DNA from 4 places in the Actinomadura vinacea genome. Region 3 is predicted to be linked to each of the others. Evidence: riboswitches for the same ligand, from Rfam matches in the RefSeq annotation. Region 3 holds a riboswitch; each other region holds the start of a gene.
What was found. Region 3 has a riboswitch for cyclic di-AMP ahead of ABD340_RS17980 (C40 family peptidase). Riboswitches for the same ligand answer to the same signal wherever they lie in the genome.

Region 1 (5,802 bases), 360 kb from region 3:
GTGCGACAGCCGGCCCAGGCAGGCGATCACCGGGTCGCGCGGCACCGGCCGGCGGCCCGGCACGGCGCGCAGCGGGTTGGGCATGTGGTCGGCGTTGGTCAGGCCGGCCCGCGCCCACGCGTCGGCGTCCTCGGCGGTCAGCGCCAGCAGCCGGTCGGCGTCGGCGAACAGCTCCCTGACCCGCGCGTACCGGGACGAGCGGCGGCTGGCCTCGTACGACTCGTGGCTCATCCCCACCACCCGCAGCCCGGCACGGGCGCGCGGCCCGGCCAGCCGGACCCATTCCATCGCCCAGACCTGGGCGACGATCACCACGCCGCCGGGCCGCGCGGCGCCGAGCAGCGCCGCCAGCCGGCCCGCGCCGCCGCGCATCGCCGCGGACCGCCTGCGGTCGCGCAGCATCGCCCGCGGGTCGGCGCGGGCGAGCAGGGTGCGCGGACGCCGTTTCAGGGCCGGCAGCGTCCAGGAATCGTGCAGGGTCTCGACGGCGTAAGGGGCCGCGCGGGCATGCGACCCGCCATGATCGTGCACCGCCGGCCGCGTTTCCGAGACCCGGGTGACGCCGACCAGCGTGACGCGGTGGCCGCGCCCGGTCAGCAGCCCGGCCATGTCGTGCGCCCAGCGCTGGACGCCGCCCAGCTCGTCGACGTTGTTGCAGACGATGAAGACGTCGCGCCCCGCCGGAACGTCACCCACGGCGTGCCCCCTCCCCGTATGCTCCGGACGGCCGTGCGGCGAAGAAGCGGTCCACGACCGCCCTCGCCGCGGTGCCGCGGTCATGCTCGCCGTAGCGCGACACGAAGGCGCGGCGGCGGGCGGCGTGGCCGTGCCGGATGCCGTCCAGCCCGGCCAGCACCGCGAAGAGCGCGTCCTCGTCTCGGACGACCGGGCCCGGCGCCCACGTGGCCAGGTCGAAGTACCCGGGGTCAACGGTGCCCCCGTCCCCGGACGGGACGAAGAAGATGATCGGGCGGTCCAGCAGCGCGTAGTCGAACATCACCGACGAGCGATCGGTGACCAGAGCGTCGGCGAGCAGCAGCAGGGGCGTGATGTCCGCGATGTGCCCGGCGTATCGCACCGCGCCCCCTGCCGTGTTCTCTGTCCAGGGCGGCAGCACCAGGCCGGACAGGTAGTGCGGCCGGACGAGCAGGATCTTCGACCCGCCCAGCTCGGCGGCGAAGCGTTCGACGTCGAAGGGCGGCGGCCCGGAGAGGGCGGCCGGCCCGCCGTCCCGCCCCTCGCGGAACGTCGGCGCGTACAGGATCACCTCGCGGTCGTCGCCGTCCAAGCCCAGCTCGCGGCGCAGCGCGTCGAGCTCGCGCGCCAGTTCGGGGTCGTGCCGGCCGCCGTTCACGAGCGGGTCGTTGCGGGGATAGCCCACCGGCATCAGCTCGGCCGTCACTCCCATGCCGGGCACCAGGGTTCTTTCATCATGGACGGTGCGCACAAGAAAGCAGTCATAGCGCTCCACCGCGCGGCGGTAGCGTTCTTGCTCCGCCCATGGGGCGTTCTTTAGACGGGGTTGGTCGAACCCCATCCGCTTGTAGGCCGAGCCGTGCCAGGTCTGGATGTAGGTGGTCTCCTCGCGCTTGCGCAGTCCAGGTGGGAAGCCCTGGTTGTCGACCCAGAACTCCGCACGCGCCAGAGCGAGGTAGTAGGCCCACGACCCGCGCCGGACGAGAGCGGCGTCGGACGGGAAACCCTCCGGGCTGCCGTCGTAGGACCAGATCGCCTTGGCCGCGGCCCCGGACCGGCGCAGCTCCCGGTAGATGTACTTGGGGTTGTCCGAGTACTGCCTGCCCAGGTGGCTCTCGAAGACCACCGTGCCGCGCCGGACCGGCAGCCTGGTCAGCACCCGGTTCGACACGGCGATCTTGGTGCGGCGGGAGGTGAGCGCGCGCCGGGCGCGGGCCCGCAGGCGGCGCCCCGACCGCACGGCCCGCCGGACGTCCCGCCACGCCCGGCGCCCGGCCGCGCTGCGGGCCGCCCGCCGCACCCCGGCCAGCGACGCCCCGGTGAGCCGCCCGCCGCCTTCGAGGACGAACGACAGCTCGCCCCGCCCGGTCACATACGGCCTGAAATGGGTGCCGGCCAGCCGGGTCAGCCGCGGCCGCGCCGGCAGCCGCGTCCCGTCCGCTCCCACCCGTCCCGCGCCGGTCCGTCCCGCGGTGACCGGGACGGTGAACCGCTCGCCGTCCGCGCGCAGTGCGAGCCGGGCGTCCCACACCGGATCGACGAACCCGACGGGACGGAGCCGGCGCGCGGAGTCGAACACGGCCCGCCACTCGATCCGCTCGCTCCGGTGCGCCAGCCGGACCGGGATCCGGAGCGTCCGGCGGGGCCGGCGCCGGTCCCTCAGCTCCAGCGTCCCGGCGGGCCCGGCACCTGCCGGGATGCGGCCGAGCGGGTTGGCGATCCGGCCCGCGATCGTGACGCGCCGGCCGTCCCGCCGCAGCTCGGTCACGGTGACGGCCGGGCGCAGGCCGCTCAGCGGCCGCGCGCGCAGGCCCAGCGCGGTGACGTCGAGGATCTCCCGGGCGCGCGCGTCCTGCAGGTGGCGGCCGCCCCAGTAGATCCGGCCGTCCCGCTCCACCAGGTCGGCGCCCAGCTCGGGGATCCGCTTGCGGGCCAGTTCGGCGGCGGCGACGGCACCGTCGACGTCCCCGCGCCGCACCATGTACGCGGCGATCGCGGGCAGCCGGCCGGCGGCCTCCAGCGTGCCGGGGTGCAGCTCGGCGAGGTAGGGGGCGACCAGCCCGCGGAAGCGCGCCCGGTGCGGCTCGTCCCGCGTCCGCAGGTCGCGGAGGTAAAGAAGCAGGTCGTGGTTCAGGAACTTGGCGTCCTTGGCCAGCTTGAGGTGCTCGGCCCCGTGCGCCAGGAACGCGCGGTCGATCCGGCGGTGCACCTCCAGCCGGTCGGCCAGGTTGCGCAGCTCGCCCCGCCGGTTTGAGATCGACGGGCGGTCCGCGGCGGGCTCGACGCACCAGGTGTAGACGCGGTGCGGCAGGGTCGCGATCCGGGACGCGGCGAGGTAGGCCTCGGCCGTGAACAGCAGATCCTCGTAGTGCACGTCCTCGGCGAAGCGCAGCCCGTGCTCGGCGAGGAAGCCGCGGCGGTAGCACTTGTTGGTGGACAGGGTGTCGTAGAGCAGGTCGGGGCGCTCCAGGACGGACCCGTGCACGGCCCGGTTCCGGTAGAGCCGGGCGTACCAGGGCGTCTCCTTGGGCGGCGGGCCGCGATAGGACCGCACGCACAGACCGGAGACGAGGTCGGCGCCGGTCTCCTCGGCCGCCGCGACCATGTTCATGCAGGCGTGCCGGTCGAGGACGTCGTCGCTGTCGAGGAACATCACGTACGCGCCGCGGGCCAGTTCCACCCCGGTGTTGCGGGGCCGGCCGCAGCCGCCGGAGTTCTCCGGCAGGTGCGCGGCCCGGATCCGCCCTGGGCGCGCGGCGGCGAACCGGTCGGCGACGGCGCCGGTGGCGTCGCTGCTGGCGTCGTCCACGATCACCGTCTCGACGCTGCCCAGCGACTGGGCGAGCACCGATCCGACCGCGCGGGGAAGCCGCCGGGCATCGTTGTAGGCGATCACGATGACGCTGACGTCCGGCCGGATCCCCATCGAATCCCCCCATGGCCCGTGAATCCGTACTCCGGCTAGTGATTTCCACACAGCGCAATGGACGGGTCGATATGGGATCAAGCGGGTGTCGATCTTCGCGTTCTCGCGTGGCGGACGTGAGACGCCGAAGGGCGCCCCGCCCTCCCGCGATCAGGAAGTGATCACGGGTGGCGGGACGCCCTCGCCGGTTCCAGGCCGGGGCCGGGGGGTCAGCTCCGGTAGTCGGGGTAGCCGTACCCGGCGACCGTCGACTTGTCGCGGACCTTCTCCTTCACGGCGTTGTCGGTGTTGCCCTCGATGGTGGTGATGGTGCCGTCGCCGTTGTCCTTGACGACCATGCCGACGTGCTCGATGCCGGAGATGCCGCCGCCGTTCCAGGCGAAGAACACCACGGCGCCGGGCTTGGCCTTCTGGCCCCAGCGGCCGGTCTTCTTGAACCACTCGGCGTGCGCGACGGTGTAGGCATCGGCGCCCATGCCCTTCAGGCCGGCCTTCGCGCCGAGCCAGGACACGAACATGTTGCACCACTGGGCGCCCTTGTATTCGGACACGCTCCCGCCGTCGCGCGCGGCGGTCAGCTTGGCGGCGTTGCTCTTGATGTACCAGTCGTGGAACTTGGTCTCGCCGCCCTGGCCCTCGGTGATGCCGACCTGCTTCTCGGCCAGCTTGATGACCTGCTGGGTGGTGGCGGACTTGGCGTACTTGTCGGCCTTCTCGGGCGCGGCGGCCGGCGCGGCCTGACGGGCCTTGGCGGCGCCGGAGGCGGGGGCGGCTTCGGCGGAGGCGACCGCGCCCAGGGCCGACCCGAAGGTCAGGGCGCCGAGGACGACGCCGCCGATGACGCCGGTGGCGGCGCGGCCCCGCAGGGCCAGGGTCTGGGAGGTCAGCTCGCCCGCGCGGTCGCGGAGGGTGGCGAGCAGGGCACTATGGGAATGGTTCGAGCGGAACGACAAGGCAGGGGTCTCCTGATTCCTTCCATGGCCGCCTACCGGGTTAGCTGTCGGATTCGGGCGTGGAAGTCGCCCTACGGCGCACGTGGAAGTGCGCCGATTCACCCCAGAGAGATGGGTCCCCGGCTCCGGGCGCCGTCGTCGGCGCGGGATCGGACTCGGCGGAGCGGCGGCCGTCGATGGCCGCCGCACTGCGATCAGATGGATGACCACGGTTCGCGCGGGTTCGAAATCCGCACACGCGACCGTGATGGCGGGCTCGCCCCTGTCCGGGTGCGGCTCGCCGGCCCCCGGCGACGCATGGAGTGCATCCCCGGAACCAGACAGAAGGTATCAAACTTCCTGCTCAGCGCAAATCGAGGGCAAAGCGCCCGCCCCAGGGGCAAAAACGCGCCCTGGCCCCTTCCTGCCGCGCGGAACGCCTGTCAAACGGCGGGGCATGAGACAAAGGCCACACCAAGCGGAGGTCAGCCCCGGTGAGCGGCGCGCCTCACAGCGCGCGGGGCGCCATGGCCCCGGTGAGCACCAGCCGCCCCGACGTCCGCACCATCGCGGCCACCTCGTCCACCGGGCGGCGCAGCGAGGTCAGGCTGACCAGCCCGGCCAGCAGCACGTGCCCGAGCACGATCTCGATCTCCTCCCGGTCCGGGACCGGATCGCCGATCGCCGCGGCCAGCCGCTCCCGGACGAACAGGAAGAGCACCGTGCGGGCGTCGTCCACGCTGGAGTCGTCCGCCGTCACCGCCTGGACGATCGCCGAGGTCAGCGTCAACTCCTCGGCCGCCACCCGGACCACCCGCTCCAGCATCGACGTGAGCCGCTCCACCGGGGTCGTCCCGACCGCCAGGGAGTCGATGTCGTCGGTGATCCGGTGCGCCCAGGTGGCGGCGACCTCGGTCAGCAGGTGGTCCTTGGTGGCGAAGTAGCGGTACACCGTGGCACGCGCCACCCCGGCACGGTCGGCCACGTCGTGCATGGTCACGGCCGGGTAGCCGCCCTCTAACGCCAGCAGGCGCGCGGCCTCGATCAGTCGCTCCCGCCGGACCTGCTGCTCCTTGCTCAGGGTCCGCGTCACGGTGATCCGCACATCGCCGCTCAACGCGCCTCCTCGGTGGTACCGGACGTGTGACCGATCCCATACTCTCGCACGTCCGTCCGCACCGCGCGCGGCGGGTCACCCGAAGATCAGGCCGCGTCCATACGGCTCCGCCGCGCCGCCCATTCCAGCGA
Region 2 (5,802 bases), on a different contig from region 3:
GCTTCACCCGTCTCGACCCGTACTCGGGCGCGCAGCTGGCGCTGTCGGAGGCGTTCCGCAACGTTGCCGCCACCGGCGCCCGCCCCCTCGCCGTCACCAACTGCCTCAACTTCGGCTCCCCGGAGGACCCGGGTGTCATGTGGCAGTTCGCGCGCGCGGTCGAGGGCCTGGCGGACGCCTGCCAGTACCTCGGCGTCCCCGTCACGGGCGGCAATGTCAGCTTCTACAACCAGACCGGCAGCACCCCGATCAACCCGACCCCGGTGATCGGCGTGCTGGGCGTCCACGACGACGTGCGCCGCCACGTGAACATGTCGTTCACCTCCGACGGCGCCACGCTCGCCCTGCTCGGCGAGACCCGCGAGGAGTTCGGGGGCTCGGAATGGGCGCACGTGGTCTACGGCCACCTGGGCGGCCTGCCGCCCCTGGTCGACCTGGCCGCCGAGCACGCGCTGGCCTCGGTCCTGATCAACGCGGCCCGCGAGGGGCTGCTGATGGCCGCGCACGACCTGTCCGACGGCGGACTGTCCCAGACGCTGGTGGAGTCCTGCCTGCGCGGCAGCCTCGGCGCGAAGATCACCCTGCGCGGGGACGCGTTCGTCTCGCTGTTCAGCGAGTCGGTCGCCCGAACCGTGGTCGCGATCCGTCCCGGCGGCGAGAACCGGCTGGCGCAGCTGTGCGAGTCCGCCGGAGTCCCCGTGTCGCAGCTGGGCGTCATCGGCGGCGACTCCCTGGACGTCTCCACGGCCGGCCCGGATGGCGAGGCCCAGGAGCTGTTCTCCATCCCGCTGGTCGAGCTCCGCGACGCCCACGAACGCACCCTCCCCAGCTACGCCGGCTGACCGAAAGGGGACGGGCGCTCTCGCGGGGGCGCCCGTCCCCAAGACGGGGTCGGGGGGAGCCCGCACCCTTCCAACCCAGGTTGCAACCTCCTGAGAATGGGGAAGGGGCCAGTCGCTCGACGGCTAGGACTGCAGCCGGCTCTCGTTGCCCCACAGGTAGTACGCGGGAAGCCCCCGTTGCAGTCCTGATCTGTAGATGCCCACGCCCTGTGTCGGGACCACTGATCTGACCCATGGGGCTTCTATGGTCGCCGCTTTGCTGATCAGCTCTCTGGCGGTGAAGGCGATCCCGGTGTCTGCCTTCACTCGGACGCCCGCCTTCGTGCCTCCGTCGGGCCCGAACGGAAGCAGATAGATCTCGGGCACGTTCAATGTGCTGCCGGCCAGAGCATCCCAGCAGCCGGAAGCCCTCAGGTGCTCAGTAAACCGGACCGTGGCATCGGGTGCCTCCGCCGGCCATTGCACCTCAGCGCATTGCGCCAGGGAGAATCGGAGGTCTGGGCGATGCAACGCGGTTTCGTCGTCGGTCAAAGGCTCTGTGCGCAGGAAAGTTGCCTTTGCCGCCAACGTGGTGACGTCTGTGACGTAATAGCTGACGCGCTTTCGCCTGGTCCGCTTCAGATCCCCCAGGCCCCAGGTCTGGAGGTGCGGCCACCAAGCGTCGTACATGGCGACCTCAGCGTCGCGAAGCAACACGCGCATTGGTCGCTCGTCGCCCGGCCACGCGAAGACAGTGCCGGCTTCGACCTGCGCACGATCCATGATCTGAGTCTGAGATGTTCCCTCTCGGGTGACGTGCGGCCCTGGTCAGAGCGGCATACGGCTAGAAGACCGAAATGTGGACGTGGTCGTAGTGGTTGGCCGTCGCGCCGCCGCGGTTCTCCATGCTGCGCCAGCCGGGGCTGCGCATGTCGTAGATGCGCTGGCGCCAGATGACGTACTTGATGCCGAGCTTGCTGGCGTTGGCGATGGCGTAGGCGGCGGTCTGGTCGCCCTTGGTCTGTGCGCTGCCCGACGCCATCGAGCCGCCGGTGGTGACCATGAAGTCACAGGCGGTGCCGGTGGCGTGGTCCTGGGCGTCGGCGCCGCCGCGGTAGCAGCCGATGGTGGGGAACGGCCCGAACTCGATGTCGATGGTGTTCTTGGTCTTGGCCATCCGGGGGGTGGTTCCGCCCATGCCGGTGCTGGGCGACTCCGGCTTGAACTTCTTGATCAGCGCCTTGACCCGGGCCTTCTCCTTGACCAGGTCCTTGATCTCTTTCTCCAGGTCCTTGATCTTCTGCTCGGCCTCGCGCTTGGCCTTCGCCTGCTCGTTCACCAGCTGCTGGATCTGCTGCACCTTGGCGGACTGGTTCTGCGCCACGTGGCTGACCAGGGTGACGTTGCTGAGCGCGTTGGACGGGTCGCTGTCGGCGAGCACGGAGACCGAGGGGTCGGCGCCGCCCGTCATGTACTGGGAGGCCGCCAGCTGGGCCACCAGGCCGCGGGCGGCTTGGAGGTCGCTGTTGAGCACCTTGGTGCGGTCCAGGGCCTTCTTGACGCCGTACTGGGCGTCCTTCAGCTTGGCCAGGTCGCCGCCGTACGCCTTGTCGAGCTTCTCGATCTGGGCGTTCAGTTTGCGGATGCGGCCCCCGTCGCCCGGCTCCGCCTGTGCGGGGGGCGCGGTGATCGTGGTGCCCGCGGCCAGTGGCAGGGCACCTGCGAGTGCCACGAGTGCCAGGGCGGGACGCCGCAGCCGCGATTGCCAACTGGGGGTGGAGTTGGGGGTCCCCTCCACGTCCTCTCCTCTCCTCGATCGCCTACCGGGTTAGCTGACGGATTCGGGCCGGGAGTCAGCCCTATCACCGCCCGAGCTGGTGGACGGTGAATTCACCCCGGCCGGTCTGGGCCGGAGCGTCGCCGCCCCGGACCGTCCGGCTGTGGTTCCCCGGTTCCCGGGCGAACTGCGCCGCGGGACTCGGCTGGTCCGGCCGGACCCGCCCCGGGGGACGAAGCGGTCACCGGCCGAATGCCATCGAACTGTAAGGAACCATTCGGATCCTCGCCAAGATTAAACCCCTGTGACCCCTGGAAGGGCAGGGCAACAGAGAATCATGTCTTTCTCCTGGGAGCCGGGCCATCCTACGTGACCGGACTCACAGGCCGGCCTTGTACAGAAGCCTGTTGGCCGTGCCGGACGGAAGTCGCCCGATTCGCCCCTTCGTGGAGTTGTCGTTCAGCCATTTCTGCACCTGCGGGAACGTGGCGCCGCGGTTCCCGGCGAGGTACAGCGCGGCGGCGCCGCTGACGTGCGGGGCGGCCATCGACGTTCCGGAGATCGTCGACTTGCCGCCGCCGGGCCACGCCGAGGTGATCCCGTAACCGGGCGCGAAGATGTCCACGCACGAGCCGTGGTTGGACCAGGTCGCGCGGTTGTCGTAGACGGTGGTGGCGCCGACCGCCATCACCCAGCCTGCGCCGGCGGGGGAGGTGTTGCAGGCGTTCTGGTTCTCGTTGCCGGCCGCGACGGAGACGAACACGCCCGACTGCGACAGCTTCTGCACCGCCGTGTTCAGCGCCGCGGACTTGGGGCCGCCGACCGACAGGTTGGCCACGGCGGGCTTGGCGGCGTTCCGCTCCAGCCACTGGACGGCCTGCACGATGGTCGACATCGAGCCGGAGCCTTCGGCGTCCAGCACCCGCATGCCGCGCAGCTTGACGTTCTTGGCCACGCCCCAGGTCTTGCCGCCGATGGTGCCCGCCACGTGGGTGCCGTGCCCGTTGCGGTCCCAGCCGTCGCCGCCGAACTCCGGAGCCACCCAGGCGACCGAGGCCCGGTTCCCGAACTCGGGGTGCGTGGAGGCCAGCCCGGTGTCGATCACGTAGGCGGTCACGCCGGTGCCGGTCGACTTGTAGGTGTAGGTCTTCGACAGCGGCAGCCTGCGCTGGTCGATGCGGTCCAGGCCCCAGGTCGCCGAGCGCTGCGTGCCGACGGCCTTCACCACCTGGTCCTGCTCGATCGCGGCCACGGCCGGGTCGCGGCGCAGCTTGTCCAGCTGCGTGGTGCTCAGCTTGGCGGCGAAGCCGTTCAGCACCCCGTCGAAGAGCTTGACGGAGGTGGCGCGCACGCGCTTGGCCGCCGAGGCGGTGGACTCGCCGGACTTGAGCGTGACGATGTACCGGCCGGGCAGCGGGGTCCCGCGCGCCGCGGTGACGGTGACCGGGCCGGCCGCGGCGGGGGCCGCGGCGGCGGGCAGCGTGCCGGTCGCGCCGACGCAGGTGGCGGCCGCGCCGACGACGAGCACCCTTCGGTGGACAGTCCGCAAGAGCTCTCCTTCTCTCCGGCGGGACCGTGCGCGGTGCCCGCGGCGGCTGACATGACCGGTCAGCCCGGAGGTACTTTAATGGATCTCTTGCAGAAAGAGCCCTTAAATCACGATTAAATTGGCATTCCGGTCATCTCCGCCCGGCGCCGCTCAGGCGCGGGTGAGCTTGCCCTGGTAGCCGAGCGGGGTCCCGGCGCGCGTCCTCCAGGCGTACTGCAGGGTGCCGTCCGGCTGCCGGCTCACCTGGACGGTCCCGTTCGAGCACGGCTTCGGGATCGCCAGCATCATCTGCAGTTGCCGGTTGGTGCCCTTGGTGAAGGTGAGCGTCCCGGTGCAGCGGCTCCGCGGGTACACGGCCCGGGCCGTCGTCTCGCCCGCCTTGAACGTCACCTCGACCGGGAAGGAGGCACCGCGCCCGGGGTTGACCGCGGTGCCCTTCCATGTGCCGGAGAACCCCTCGGGGATGGCGCTCACCGGCCGGTCGTCGACCGGGGCGTTGGCGGGCCCGGCCTGCTGCGTGGCGTGGTCGTCCCGCCACTGCGGCAGCAGCACCAGCGCGATGATCAGGACGCCGACCAGCACCCCGATCGTGAGCGAGAGCGCCACCCCCAGCAGATGGTTGCCGGGACGCGGCAGGCTCTCCAGAAGCCCGCCCAGGCCGCGGCGGGGCTCCTCCTCGGGAGGGAGGGCGAGCACGGCCGTCAGACTCCGCTGGTCGTCGCCGGCGGGCGCCGGCATGCCCGGGATCAGGTGCGGTGTCGGCTCGGTCCGGTCGGTCGGCTCCGGCGGCGCGGGCGGTTCCGGCAGCGGGGGGACCGCCGGCATGGCCTGCGTCGCGAGGTCTTCGTCCCCCGGCTCGTCCCCGGCCGGGACGGAACCGTTCCGCGGCGGCAGCGGGAAGTCCGTGCGGGTGATCTCGGCGGGCTCGTCGAGCGGTGCGCGGCCGAACGACGCGGGCGGCACGGACGCCCGCATGGGCGAAAGGGCGTCCTCCGGGCCCGGGGGCGTCCCTGGGGCCGCGGACGGGGCCGCCACGGGCTCTGGAGCGGGCTCGGGCGGCGGGAACGCGTCCGGGAAGGCCTCGGGGGGTATCGCCGGGGCCGACGGGGGAGCCGGCGCGGCCGGTTGCGGTGACTCCACCGGCTGCTCGACCGGCGGCGGGGACGCCGCGCTGCGCGCCAGCGCCCGTCCTTCGGTGACCAGCGACCCGGGCAGCCGGGCCGCCAGCGGGCCCGACTCGTCCAGCAGCCGCTCCAGGAGCCCGGCCGCGCTCGGCCGCGCGGTGAGGTCCTTGGCCAGGGCGTCCGCGACGATCTCCCGCAGCGAGTCCGGGAGGTCCGACATGTCCGGCTGGTCGTACATGATGCGCTGCATGACCTCGGTCGGCGAGTCGTCGCCGAACGGCGGCCGCGCGGTCACCGCGTACAGCAGGGTGGCGGCCCAGGCGAACACGTCCGCGGCCGGGCCGATGTCGATGCCGCTGAGCTGTTCGGGCGCCTTGTAGGACGGATCGTCGGCGACCCGGCCGCTGGGGGCGGCGTCGACCGCGTCCAGCGCGGGCGTGACGGCGACGTCGCCGACCCTGGGGCCGTCCCGGCCGAGCAGGATGTTGGCGGGCTTGAAGTCGTGGTGCACGGCGCCGGCGCGGTGGATCG
Region 3 (5,802 bases):
CGAGCAGCATCAGCCGCCTCAGCCTCACCAGGGGCAGCAGCAGTACGCCCCGCCGCCGCCCCAGCAGGGGCAGGGGCCTGGCGGGCAGCCGGACCCGTGGGGCGCCCCCGCGCCGCCGTCTCCCGACCAGTGGGGCCCGCCGCAGCCGCAGGCTCCCGAGCAGCAGCAGGGGCACCAGCCGCACCAGCAGTACGCCCCGCCGCCCGGCCCTGCGGACAACGCTTACCCGCCGCCGCCCCAACAGGCGCCGCCTATGCCGCCTCCGCCGCACGGCCGTGAGGCGACGCTGCTGCCGGCGGACGCCCCGGGCGGGCCTGGGCAGGGCCAGCAGCACCGGCCGGGCCCCGACAGCACGGCGTACATGTGCCCCTACTGCGAGGCGGTGCTGAGCAACCCGGCCGCCGCGCAGTGCGAGTCCTGCCTGCGGCCTCTTCCGCAGCAGGGCACGCCGGTGCTGCGGGTGCAGTTCCCCACGGGCGAGCTCAAGGTCTCGGTCGGGCAGCACCTGGTGCTGGGCCGGGACGCGGGCCAGTCGCCGGTGGCGGCCACGTTCACGCAGTACGACAACGTGTCGCGCCGCCACTCCACGGTGTGGCTCGACCCGTCCGGCACCGCCTGGGTTCGGGACGAGGGCTCCACCAACGGCACGTTCGTCAACGGCGAGCGCCTGCCGCGCGGTGTGGAGGCCCCGCTCCGCGACGGCGACCAGCTCCGCCTGGCCGCCGACGTGACGGGCACCGTCCAGCTGACCTGAGCCGCGAAACGCCGAGGGCCGCTCCGGAGATCGATCCTCCGGGGCGGCCCTCGGCGTTTCGCGCGGCCGGGCGGCTCAGCCGGCGGCGCGCTTGGCGCGGGCGCGGGTGCGCTCGCGCTCCTTGGCGTCCAGGACGACCTTGCGCAGCCGCACGGCCGCCGGGGTGACCTCGACGCACTCGTCCTCGCGGACGAACTCCAGCGCCTCCTCAAGGGTCAGCAGGCGGGGCGGGGTGAGCGTCTCGGTGGCCTCGGCCGTGGAGGAGCGGACGTTGGTCTTCTGCTTCTCCTTGCAGATGTTGACGTCCATCTCGTCGGCGCGGGAGTTCTCCCCGACGATCATGCCCTGGTAGACCTCGGTGGTCGGGCCGACGAAGAAGGTGCCGCGGTCCTGCAGGTTGATGATCGCGTAGGCGGTGGCGGCGCCGGTGCGGTCGGCGACCAGCGAGCCGGACGGCCGGGTGCGCAGCTCGCCGAACCAGGGCTCGTAGCCCTCGAAGACGTGGTGCGCCATGCCGGTGCCGCGGGTCTCGGTGAGGAACTCGGTGCGGAACCCGATCAGGCCGCGCGCCGGGACCAGGAACTCCATCCGGATCCAGCCGGTGCCGTGGTTGGTCATGTGCTCCATGCGGCCCTTGCGGACCGCCATGAGCTGGGTGATCGCGCCCAGGTGCTCCTCGGGGATGTCGACGGTGAGCCGCTCGACCGGCTCGTGCCGCTTGCCGTCGATGTCCTTGGCGACGACCTGCGGCTTGCCGACGGTCAGCTCGTAGCCCTCCCGGCGCATGTTCTCGACCAGGATGGCCAGCGCCAGCTCGCCGCGGCCCTGGACCTCCCAGGCGTCGGGACGCTCGGTCGGCAGCACCCGGACCGAGACGTTGCCGACCAGTTCGCGCTCCAGCCGGTCCTTGACCAGCCGGGCGGTGACCTTGGTGCCCTTCTCCCGGCCGGCCAGCGGGCTGGTGTTGGTGCCGATGGTCATCGAGATGGCCGGCTCGTCCACCGTGATCAGCGGCAGCGGGCGCGGGTCGTCGGGGTCGGCCAGGGTCTCGCCGATCATGATCTCCGGGATGCCGGCCAGCGCGATGATGTCGCCGGGACCGGCCTCGTCGGCGGGCTTGCGGGTGAGCGCCTCGGTCATCATCAGCTCACTGACCCGGACCCGCTCGACGCTGCCGTCGCGCTTGCACCAGGCGACCTGCTGGCCCTTCTTGATGATCCCCGAGTGCACCCGGCACAGCGCGATCCGGCCCAGGTAGCTGGAGGCGTCCAGGTTGGTGACGTGCGCCTGGAGCGGGGCGTCGGGGTCGTAGGACGGCGCCGGGATGGTCTCCTTGATGACCTGGAACAGCGGCTCCAGGTCGGGGCTGTCGGGCATCTCGGCGTTGCCGGGCTTGGTGAGGGAGGCCCGGCCGGCGCGGCCGGAGGCGTACACGATCGGGAAGTCGATCTGGTCCTCTTCGGCGTCGAGGTCCATGAACAGCTCGTAGGTCTCGTCGACGACCTCGTCGATCCGGGCGTCCGGGCGGTCGGTCTTGTTGACCACCAGGATCACCGGGAGCCGCGCGCCCAGCGCCTTGCGCAGCACGAACCGGGTCTGCGGGAGCGGGCCCTCGCTGGCGTCCACCAGCAGCACGACGCCGTCGACCATGGACAGGCCGCGTTCGACCTCGCCGCCGAAGTCGGCGTGGCCCGGGGTGTCGATGATGTTGATGGTCATCCCGGCGTGCCGGACGGCGGTGTTCTTGGCCAGGATGGTGATGCCCTTCTCACGCTCCAGGTCGTTGGAGTCCATGACGCGGTCGTCCACGTCCTGGTTCTCGCGGAAGGCCCCGGACTGCCAGAGCATGGCGTCGACCAGCGTCGTCTTGCCGTGGTCGACGTGGGCGACGATGGCGACGTTCCGGAGGTCATCGCGCGTGGAGATGGGCATGCGGTCTCGCCTTGGGTGAGAGTGTGGGGTCCGCCGCAGACGTGCGACCCCCTGATTCTACTTGGCCGTAGGGGCTCCCTCGCCCCACCCCCTTGCCCGATCCGTCACAAATACTCTATTTGGCTAATTTTGCCCCAATTTTGTACGCTCCTGCAGATCCGGTCGTTCGGAGTCCCGCCCCCCGGGACGACGGCCGGACCGCCGAATCCCGCGAGGGAACCGGGGACCCAGACCCCCGGGGTGAATCGGCGCACACTCCCTGGTGCGCGCCGTAGGGCGACTCCTGGCCCGAACCCGACAGCTAACCCGGTAGGCGGCCAAGGAGAGGAGACACCGGTTTGACACCGGCACCCCCCAAACGTCGACTCGTCGTGCCCGCCCTCACCACCGCCTCGCTCGTCGTGTGCGGCGTCGGCCTCCCCATCACCTCCCCCGCCGCGTCCGCCTCCCCGGCGTCCGCGCACGCCGCCGCACCGGCGCCCGGCGAAAGCGAGCTGCGCAAGCGGCTGGACGCCCTCAACACCGAGGCCGAGAAGCTGACCGAGCGCTACAACAAGTCCCGGGTCGAGCTGGGCAAGGCCAAGCAGGCCGAGCTGGACGCGGCCAAGGCCGCCGACACCCTCCAGGCCCAGGCCGCTCCCGCCCGCGAGGAACTCGGCCGCCTCGCCGCCGCCGACTACATGACCGGCGGCCCCGACATGATGTTCGCCGGCGGCGGCGCCACCGGCCTGTCGGCCTCCGCCTACCTGGCCCAGAGCCGGGCCGCGGCCGTCAACCGCCTCCAGGCCCAGATCGACGGCGCCGTCCGCGCCCAGCAGGCCGCCGCGGCCAGGACCGCGCAGGTCCGGCGGGCCGCCGCCCGGTCCCTGAGCGCCCGCGAGGCGGCCAAGGCCAAGGTGGACGAGGTCACCCGGCAACTCGACAAGCTGACCACCACCACCGCCAAGGACCCCGGGACGGGCCTGAGCGCGACCGTGAAGGGCTCCGGCCGGCCCGCCAAGATGGCCCGCAAGGCACTGAGCAAGATCGGCAGCCCGTACGTGTGGGCCGCCGCGGGGCCGAGCAGCTTCGACTGCTCGGGCCTGGTCGTCTGGGCCTACGGCAAGGTCGGCAAGCCCGGCCTTCCGCACTACACCGGCGACCTGTTCGGCCAGGGCCGCAAGGTGGGCAAGGGCGAGCTGAGGTCCGGCGACCTGGTCTACTTCGGCGGTGACCTGCACCACATGGGCATCTACCTGAGCGACGGCAAGTACCTGCACGCCCCGCAGACCGGCGACGTCGTCAAGATCTCCAAGCTGTCCGACCGCTCCGACTACGCCGGCGCCAACCGCATCGAGTGACCGCCCGCCGGGGCCGGCGACGGCCCCGGCGAGGACGGCCGGCCGGCCGAACGGCGGTCAGGGGCCCGCGGCGCCTCGCAGGTGGGGGCGGACGGCCTCCACCACGGGCAGGTCCCCGGCGAGCCACAGCACGTCGTGGAGTTCGTCCGCGCCGAGCCAGCGGAGCGCCAGATGCTCCAGCGGTCTCGCCTCGCCCTCGATGATCGTCGCCGTCCACACGCGGAGCACGCCGCCCAGGCTCAGCGGCCAGTCGCCGCCGATCCGCGCGGCCAGCGCGATCTTGACGTCCAGCTCCTCGTGGCACTCCCGGACCAGGGCGTCCTCGTCGGACTCGCCGGGATCGACCTTGCCGCCCGGGAACTCCCAGCCGCCCGCCAGCTCGGGCGGCTCCGCCCGCTGCGCGGCCAGCAGCCGCCCCCCGGAAATGATCGCCGCGCCCACCACAACACCGATCGCAACCAGCCCCTCTCTTGTCCGGCATGATGCCGGACGGCGGCCGTCCGCGTCTCAGGAGGCCGCGCTCTGCGGCGTTTCGGCGCCGTTACGGGCGGCGGCGACGATCCGGGCCGCGTCCTGGACGATCGTCTCCAGGTGGTCGCCGTGCGCGCCGCGCCAGTACACCTGGCCGCAGTCGACGCAGCGGCCGTACACGTCATAGCTGCGGCGGGTGCCGTCGGCCAGGTCCCGCTCGACCTCCTCCTTGTCGACCTGGGCCAGCACGCCGTTGCAGGCGGTGCAGCGCGTCCACGGCCGCAGTTCGGGCGCGAACCGCTCCAGCAGGTCGCGCAGCTGGTCATCGGGGCGCGAGCCGCGCGCGTACGCGCCGAACCACAGTGCCCGCCGCCGCAGCAGGCCGCGGTCCTGGGTCAGCAGGACCCGGCCCTCCTCGTTCGCCTGGACGACGAGCGCGGGGTCGTCCATGTCGTTGTGGTAGGCGGTGTCGAGCCCGAGCAGCCGCATGCGGCGGGCCAGCGTGCCGAGGTGCACGTCGAGCAGGAACCGGGGCGCGAGTTGGCCGGGCTCCAGCGGAACGGGCTGCGGACGGGGCACGGCCGCCACCGCCACCTCGTCGCCCGCCGCCGGCTGGTGGCCCGGCTCGACCGGTTCGCCGTTCACGGTGAGCGCGCCGATCTCGGGCAGCGGCACGCCGAGGGACTCCACGATGTGTCCCAGCGTCGACGTCCCGTCGTGCGCCACCTCCTGCCGTGCGCGCCGCCGCGCACTCGGCAGGAACATCAGCAGTTCTTCGGCGATCCGAATCGTCATCCCGGGCTCCACGCGGCCAGCATGCCATGCCGGAGCGAGATGTCGATCGGATTAACCGGCGGTTCACCCCCGGAACGCCCGCCGTCGGCCGAGGCCGTGCGACACCCGGGATCCCTGCCGAATCACCGATGACACGATCGGCAACATCAACCGAAAAGCGCGGCCCCGCCTTGACCGGGCCGGGGGTGCGGACCGCACACTCGCCCCATGAAGACCCCCCGCTCCCCCAAGCTCCTCCGTCTCCTGCTCCTGGTGCCGCTGATCGTGGCCGGTCTGGCCGGCCCGGCGCAGGCCGGGCCCGCCCAGCCGGTGGCCGGGCCGCCCGCGGTCGCCTCCGTGCTCGCGGCCGACATCCCACCGATCTGCGAGTCCCGGCTCCCGGCCGAGGCGCACGACACCATCGCGCTGATCGAGCAGGGCGGCCCGTACCCCTACCCCCAGGACGGCACCGTGTTCCAGAACCGCGAGGGCCTGCTCCCTGACGAGCCCAGCGGCTACTACCACGAGTAC
Region 4 (5,802 bases), on a different contig from region 3:
CGACAGCTCGTGCTGCATCGACGCGAAAGTGGCCGGGTCGCGGGTGAGGTCGAGCGAGTGCGCGTCGGCGCGGGCCTCGATCTGCCGGCTGATGAGGTTCTGCACGGGTGTTCCGAGCTGCATCGCGACCGTCACCAGCGCGAGCAGCAGCGCCAGCGACCGCGGATCGGCCGCGCCGCCCGCGGCGCCGTCCCCGTCACCGCCCTCGGGGGCGACGCCAGAGCGCCGCAGCAGGCGCGGCGAGCTGAGCAGCAGGTGGAGCAGGCAGACCGCCGCGGAGACGCTGAGCGCGCCGATGAGCGTCCCGTAGAGAACGTCGGCGTACTTGGCGTGCCCGAGCTCGTGCGCCACGATCGCCTTGACGCGCGGTTCCGGCGTCGCCTTCAGCAGCGTGTCGTACACGACGATGCGGCGGGTCGAGCCGAAACCGGAGACGTAGGCGTTGAGCGCGGTCGTGCGGCGGGACGCGTCGGCGACCAGCACGTCCTTCACCGGCACGCCGTCGCGCTGGGCCATCGCCAGCAGGTCGGCGCGCAGCCGGCCCTGCGGCAGCGAGTGGAACTTGTTGAAGACCGGCTCGAACGCGATCGGGTAGAGGAACGACATCGTCACGACCAGGAGGAAGCCGGCCGCGGCGGCGCCCGTCCACCAGTAGCGCGGGAAGCGGCGCAGCGCCCAGTACAGCAGGAGCAGCGCCAGCGTCCAGACGATCCAGGTGACGCCGAGCGACTTGGCCTGGTCGACGAACCACTCCGGCCACGACTGCGTGGACAGCCCGTACCGGCGCAGGACGGCCTCGCCCCAGACGCCGAACGGAAGCCCGGCCAGGCGCAGCACGGTGGTGAGCGCCACGGCCGCCACCGCGACCCGCAGCGGCCACCGGCGCACGCGCGCGGTCGTCCAGGCGATGAAGCGGGCGCCCAGCGGGGTGAGGCCGAGCACCAGCACCACGGCCAGGCCGGCGACCAGGCTGCTGTAGGCGCGCGGGGCCAGTGCGGCGTCGAACGCGCGGGACCGGGCGATCTCCGCGGCGCTGAAGTCGCGGGACGGGTCCACCGGCGCCGCGCCGCCCGGCACGTCCCCGGGCAGCGGGTTCCACGGCGTGGTGAGGGCCAGCACCGCGCCGACGGCGGCGAACAGCACGAGGGCGGCGATCGCGGCGGCCCGCCGGGACCTGGCGTCGGCCGTCGGCTCGGCGCTCATCGCAGTTCCCTCCGCAGGTAGTCGCGCCATTCGGCGGTGAAACGGGCCGGGGTCAGGCCCAGCACCTCGCGCAGCGCCGCGGCCTCGGACCGCCGTCCCGCGGCCCGGTAGAGCCGGACCAGACTCGCCTCACCGTACCGGTCGGCGATCATGCGGCAGGCCAGCCACGCCTCCTGGTAGCTCTGGGAGAGCCGGCCGGAGGCGGCGGCGTCGAAGGCGGTGCGGCCGGGCAGCCCGGCGGGCAGCCGTCCGGCGGCCACCTCGCGGCGCAGCTCGCGCGCGGCCGACGGCACGCTCACCGGCATGCCGTGGTAGCCGACGTAGTCGGCGAAGCCCTCGATGAGCCAGATCGGGGTGCGGCCGTCGCGCGCCCCGCCGGTGGCGACGTGCGTCAGCTCATGGGTGAGCACGACGTCGCGGCCCAGGTCGTTGAGGCGGCCGAAGGTGCCGGGCGCGATGACGACGCGGTCCGCGCCGGGGCCGCCCGCGGTGGGCGCGACGGTGGCGAGCGCGGCGATCCCGCCCAGGTCGCGGTCGCCGCCCGCCAGCGCGCCGGCCCGGGCGTCGGTGCCGGGCACCAGCGCGACCACCCGCCCGCGCCAGCCCCGGACGGCCGCCGCGCCGGTGATCCGGGCGACGGCGGGGACGGCCTCGTCCAGCCGGCGTGCGATCTCCGCCAGGGCGGGCCCGTCGCCGATGACCAGGCCGGTGCGGCCCCGCACGGCGGTGAGCGGGCCGCCGTCCCAGATCTCGGCGTCGTCGGGGAGACCGCGTTCCGCGCCGGCACCGGTGATCACCCAGGTGCCCGAGCGCGGCGCGAACGCCAGATGCCGGTTGCGCCGCAGCGGGTCGGCGTCGTGGCCGCGCAGCCGGTAGCCGAGCGTGACCTGGACGAGCACGGCGCTCCCGGTGGTGGAGACGACCCGTTCGAACCGCTCCCGCCAGCCGTCCAGCGGAAGCTTGAGCAGGTTGTCGAACATCGCGGCCTGGGCCTGCCGGTAGCCCGCCGGGGCGGCGGCGACCGTGGCCATGAACGCGGCGCGGTCGCGGTCGCGGACGGCCGCGGCCCGGTTGGCCAGGACGGTGGCTACCGCCTCCCGGTCGGGCGGTCCGACATCGGGGCCTGGCAGCGTCCGCGCCTGGTCTCCGGACGCGCTTCGGGCAGGGCCTTCGGAGCCGGCGGCGGACAGGCCCGCGCCCGCGAGGGCGCAGACGGCGGAGCCCGCGGCGATCGCCGTGAGGGCCTTCCGCCGCGGGACTCCGGGTCCGCGCTCCCGATCCATGCGCGAGATCCTATGCGCGCGCCCGTCCGGGCGCGCCGGGCCTCACTTCGACTTGGCGTACCGGGGGTAGCCGTAGCCGACGACAGAGGCTGTGGAACGTTCCCGAACCAGGACGGCGTTGCTGGTGTTGCCCTCCACCGTCTTCACGGTGCCGTCGCCGTTGTCCTTGATCACCATGCCGACGTGCTCGATGTCGTCGATGCTCTTGCTGCCGCCCCAGTTGAAGAAGACGATGGCGCCCGGCCGCGGCTTGTCGCCCCAGCGGCCCTTGTCCTCGAACCATTGGGCGTGCGCGACCGTCCAGGCGTCCATGCCCAGCTGGTCGCTGGCGCCGATCCGGTGGCCGATCCAGGAGATGAACATGCTGCACCAGGCGGCGGAGCTGTAGCCGCCGATGGTGCCGCCGTCGCGCTCCACGGTCTCCTTGGCGCGGTCGGTCGACTTGTACCAGTCCTGGAACTTGGTGTCGCCGACGGCGTCCTCGGAGATCCCGACCTGGGAACGGGCGAGCTTGATGGCGTCCTGGGCGGTGGGCTTCTTGCGCTTGCCGCGCTTGTCGCGCTTGTCGTGCTTGGCCTTGAGGCCCTTGCCCCGCTTGGTCTGGACGGTCTTCGCCTCCGTCACGTTCGCGGCCCCGGCGGCCAAGGTGGCGGGGCGCCGCGGGGAGTCGCCGAAGGCGAGCGACGCCTGCGTGGTGGCGGCGGCCAGGCCGATCACGGTGGCCCCGGCGACGAGGCCGCCGGTAGTACGGAGAGTGATGTTCAAGGGGTTGCGCGTGCGGTGCTTTCCTGGCACGTGGGGGTCTCCTCAGCTTCCATGCCGCCTGCCGGGTTAGCTGACGGGTTCGGGCGTGGAAGCTGCCCTACGGCCTGGTCAAAGGCCGATTCACCCCGGATGGGACGTGGGTCCCCGGCTCCGCTCGCGCGGACTCGGCGGTGGGCGCCCGTGCTGTGCGGACGCCCGTTGTTCGGATTTCGGTCAGATCACCCTGCGTACACGTGTACGCGGATGAGGGGGTAGGGCGTGGCCGCCCGGGCTCGCCACGGGACAGTGTGTGGGGGAGTCCCGAGGGAGACGGGGACGGGCGGCCACGCCGTGGCCATGTGTTGTCAGGGGTACTGCTGGAGATGGGCGGCCCGGGAACAGGGCACGCCCGCGGCCGGGGCCCGATGGGGGGACCGCCGTGGCGCGCTCTCAGAGCCCATGCGCGTCGAGGGTGCGCTCACGGTGCGGCCGGGCCGGCCGTTGGGAGGGGGACGCGGCACCTGGAAGGTGCCGAATCGAAGGCGGCACCTGGAGGGCGCCGTCGGGGCCGCGGTGCGCGGGTGCCGCGCGGGGCCCGGGCGGCACCTGGGGGGTACCGCGAGTGGACACAAGATAGCAAAGGTCTACGAGATGGCAAATAGGCGACAAAAAGCCGCCGGACCTGGAATAACGCGGTCCGGCGGCCTTCGTCCAGCCATCGATCCTCGGCTCAGGGGCGACCGGCCCCGTAGTAGTTCGAGGCGTAGTAGCCGGACATGATGGGCACGATCTCGACGTTCTTGCCCGTGCGCGGGGCGTGGATCATCTTGCCGCCGCCCACGTACATGCCCATGTGGTTGAGGCTGTTGAAGAACACCAGGTCACCGGGTTGCAACGCGCTCTTGGAGACCCTCTTGGTGGCCGCGTACTGCGTGTTGGTCGTGCGGGTGACGTTGACGCCCGCCGCCCCCCACGCCCTCATGGTGAGCCCGGAGCAGTCATAGGTTCCGGGGCCCGTGGCGCCGTACTCGTAGGGCTTGCCGAGCTGGGCGTAGGCGAAGTTGAGCGCCGTGCGGGCCGAACCGCTGGCCGGACCGGTGTAGGAGCCGCCGGTGCTGCCGCCGCCCGAGGAGCCGGACGGCTCGCCCAGCCGGGCCAGCAGCGTCTTCTGCTTCTTGATCGACTTCTCGACCTCGGTCTTCTTGGCCTTGGCCTCCTTGGCCTTCTTGGCCGCCTCGTCGTAGGCGGCCTTGGCCTGGGCCTGCTCCCGCCGCAGCCGCTGCGCCGACCCCAGGAACTGGGCCAGCTCGGAGTTGCGGTTGCGGGACAGGTGCTGGAACACGGCGGCCTGGTCGAGCACGGCCTGCGGGTTCTCGTTGCCGACGAAGCCGGCCACGTCGCCGGTGTTGCCCTGCTTGTAGGCGGTCGCCGCCATCTGCGCGACCTTCTCCTGGAGCTGGTTGAAGGTCGCCAGCTCCTCCTTGCCCGCCGCCTGCGTCGCCTTCCACTTCTTCTTGGCGACCTTGAGCTGCTCTTGGAGCTGGTTGTACTTCTCCACCATCTGCTCGACCTGCTCGTTGAGCTTGGTGAGCTTCTTGCGCGCCTCTGCCGCGCTGGGCCGCGGTTCGGCGTTGGCGGCGGTGGCGGGCAGCACGGTGACGGGAAGCGCGAGCGAGACCGTCACGGCGATCGCCGTGAGCCTGCGGGAGGTGCCGCGTGCCGCGCTACCGCTCGGGCGGTCGTGCTCTCTCAGGGAGCCCGCCCGGGTGAGATCACTGGCCACGATCCGTTGTGCCCCTCTCGTCCACGATGTCAGCGGACGACACTAGCGAGGGGTCACACCCGTCACAACTGATTCGTTGGTCTTTGGCGCGGCAATTCGCGCTTTACGCACACTCGGTGAGAGACGAATCACGAAACGCTGTTGCGAAGGAGTCTCATGTCACGCCGCGCGCAGGCAGCGCCACCAGGCGCTACGAACGGCCGAGGCGGCGCAGCAGCAGCGTGGACGGGGCGGGCCGCGCGTTGGCGCGGCGGGCCGCGTCGGCCACCTCGCGGTCGGAGGAGACCACCACCACCGCGCGCCCGGACGGCTCGGCCCGCACCAGTTCCCCGATCAGCTCGTCGGCGGTCTGACCGGGCTGGCTGAACAGCACCCGCACCCCGCGCGGCGCCGCGATCGCCACCGGGGCGTCCAGATCCGCCCCGTCGAAGACGCAGGTCACCTCGGCCCGCGTCTGCGCGGCCAGCCCGCCCAGCCCCGACAGCAGCCGGCTGCGCTGGTCGGCCAGCGGCAGCTCGCCGTAACCGGTCTTGGTGACGTTGTAGCCGTCCACCACCAGATGCACCTGCGGCAGGGTCAGCAGCCGCTCCAGCAGCTGCGGGTCCTGATCCGACAGCGCCCGCCCGGGCAGCGCCCGATGCGCCAGCCGGTCCGGCTCCACCCCGGCCACCGCGTCCGCCGGACGCTCGATCGTCGAGGGCAGCGCCAGCTCCCGGCGCACCCCCTGCGCCGCGTCCACCAGCGTGTCCAGCAGCATCCGCAGCCGCACGTCGTCGACGTTGCGGCCCT

Region 1: it holds a riboswitch for cyclic di-AMP, as region 3 does, so the genes downstream of both, ABD340_RS19570 (CHAP domain-containing protein) here and ABD340_RS17980 (C40 family peptidase) in region 3, are expected to answer to the same signal.
Region 2: it holds a riboswitch for cyclic di-AMP, as region 3 does, so the genes downstream of both, ABD340_RS00425 (coiled-coil domain-containing protein) here and ABD340_RS17980 (C40 family peptidase) in region 3, are expected to answer to the same signal.
Region 4: it holds a riboswitch for cyclic di-AMP, as region 3 does, so the genes downstream of both, ABD340_RS06680 (CHAP domain-containing protein) here and ABD340_RS17980 (C40 family peptidase) in region 3, are expected to answer to the same signal.

The regions. Positions count from the first base shown of each region.
Region 1 is NZ_BAAARW010000012.1:919,411-925,212, forward strand. It holds gene ABD340_RS19560 (glycosyltransferase) at 1-696, opposite strand, end outside; gene ABD340_RS19565 (bifunctional glycosyltransferase/CDP-glycerol:glycerophosphate glycerophosphotransferase) at 689-3,622, opposite strand; gene ABD340_RS19570 (CHAP domain-containing protein) at 3,832-4,575, opposite strand; cyclic di-AMP (ydaO/yuaA leader) riboswitch at 4,590-4,729, opposite strand; gene ABD340_RS19575 (TetR/AcrR family transcriptional regulator) at 5,063-5,671, opposite strand; gene galE (UDP-glucose 4-epimerase GalE) at 5,758-5,802, opposite strand, start outside.
Region 2 is NZ_BAAARW010000001.1:92,867-98,668, forward strand. It holds gene purL (phosphoribosylformylglycinamidine synthase subunit PurL) at 1-842, shown strand, start outside; gene ABD340_RS00420 (hypothetical protein) at 966-1,604, opposite strand; gene ABD340_RS00425 (coiled-coil domain-containing protein) at 1,666-2,619, opposite strand; cyclic di-AMP (ydaO/yuaA leader) riboswitch at 2,623-2,815, opposite strand; gene ABD340_RS00430 (S8 family peptidase) at 2,978-4,147, opposite strand; gene ABD340_RS00435 (serine/threonine protein kinase) at 4,298-5,802, opposite strand, start outside.
Region 3 is NZ_BAAARW010000012.1:561,174-566,975, forward strand. It holds gene ABD340_RS17965 (hypothetical protein) at 1-184, opposite strand, end outside; gene ABD340_RS17970 (FHA domain-containing protein) at 254-754, shown strand; gene typA (translational GTPase TypA) at 830-2,686, opposite strand; cyclic di-AMP (ydaO/yuaA leader) riboswitch at 2,876-3,018, shown strand; gene ABD340_RS17980 (C40 family peptidase) at 3,025-4,026, shown strand; gene ABD340_RS17985 ((deoxy)nucleoside triphosphate pyrophosphohydrolase) at 4,084-4,467, opposite strand; gene ABD340_RS17990 (Mut7-C RNAse domain-containing protein) at 4,534-5,292, opposite strand; gene ABD340_RS17995 (guanyl-specific ribonuclease) at 5,500-5,802, shown strand, end outside.
Region 4 is NZ_BAAARW010000005.1:24,123-29,924, forward strand. It holds gene ABD340_RS06670 (M48 family metallopeptidase) at 1-1,203, opposite strand, end outside; gene ABD340_RS06675 (putative metallopeptidase) at 1,200-2,486, opposite strand; gene ABD340_RS06680 (CHAP domain-containing protein) at 2,529-3,281, opposite strand; cyclic di-AMP (ydaO/yuaA leader) riboswitch at 3,291-3,431, opposite strand; gene ABD340_RS06685 (C40 family peptidase) at 3,961-5,013, opposite strand; gene ABD340_RS06690 (NYN domain-containing protein) at 5,204-5,802, opposite strand, start outside.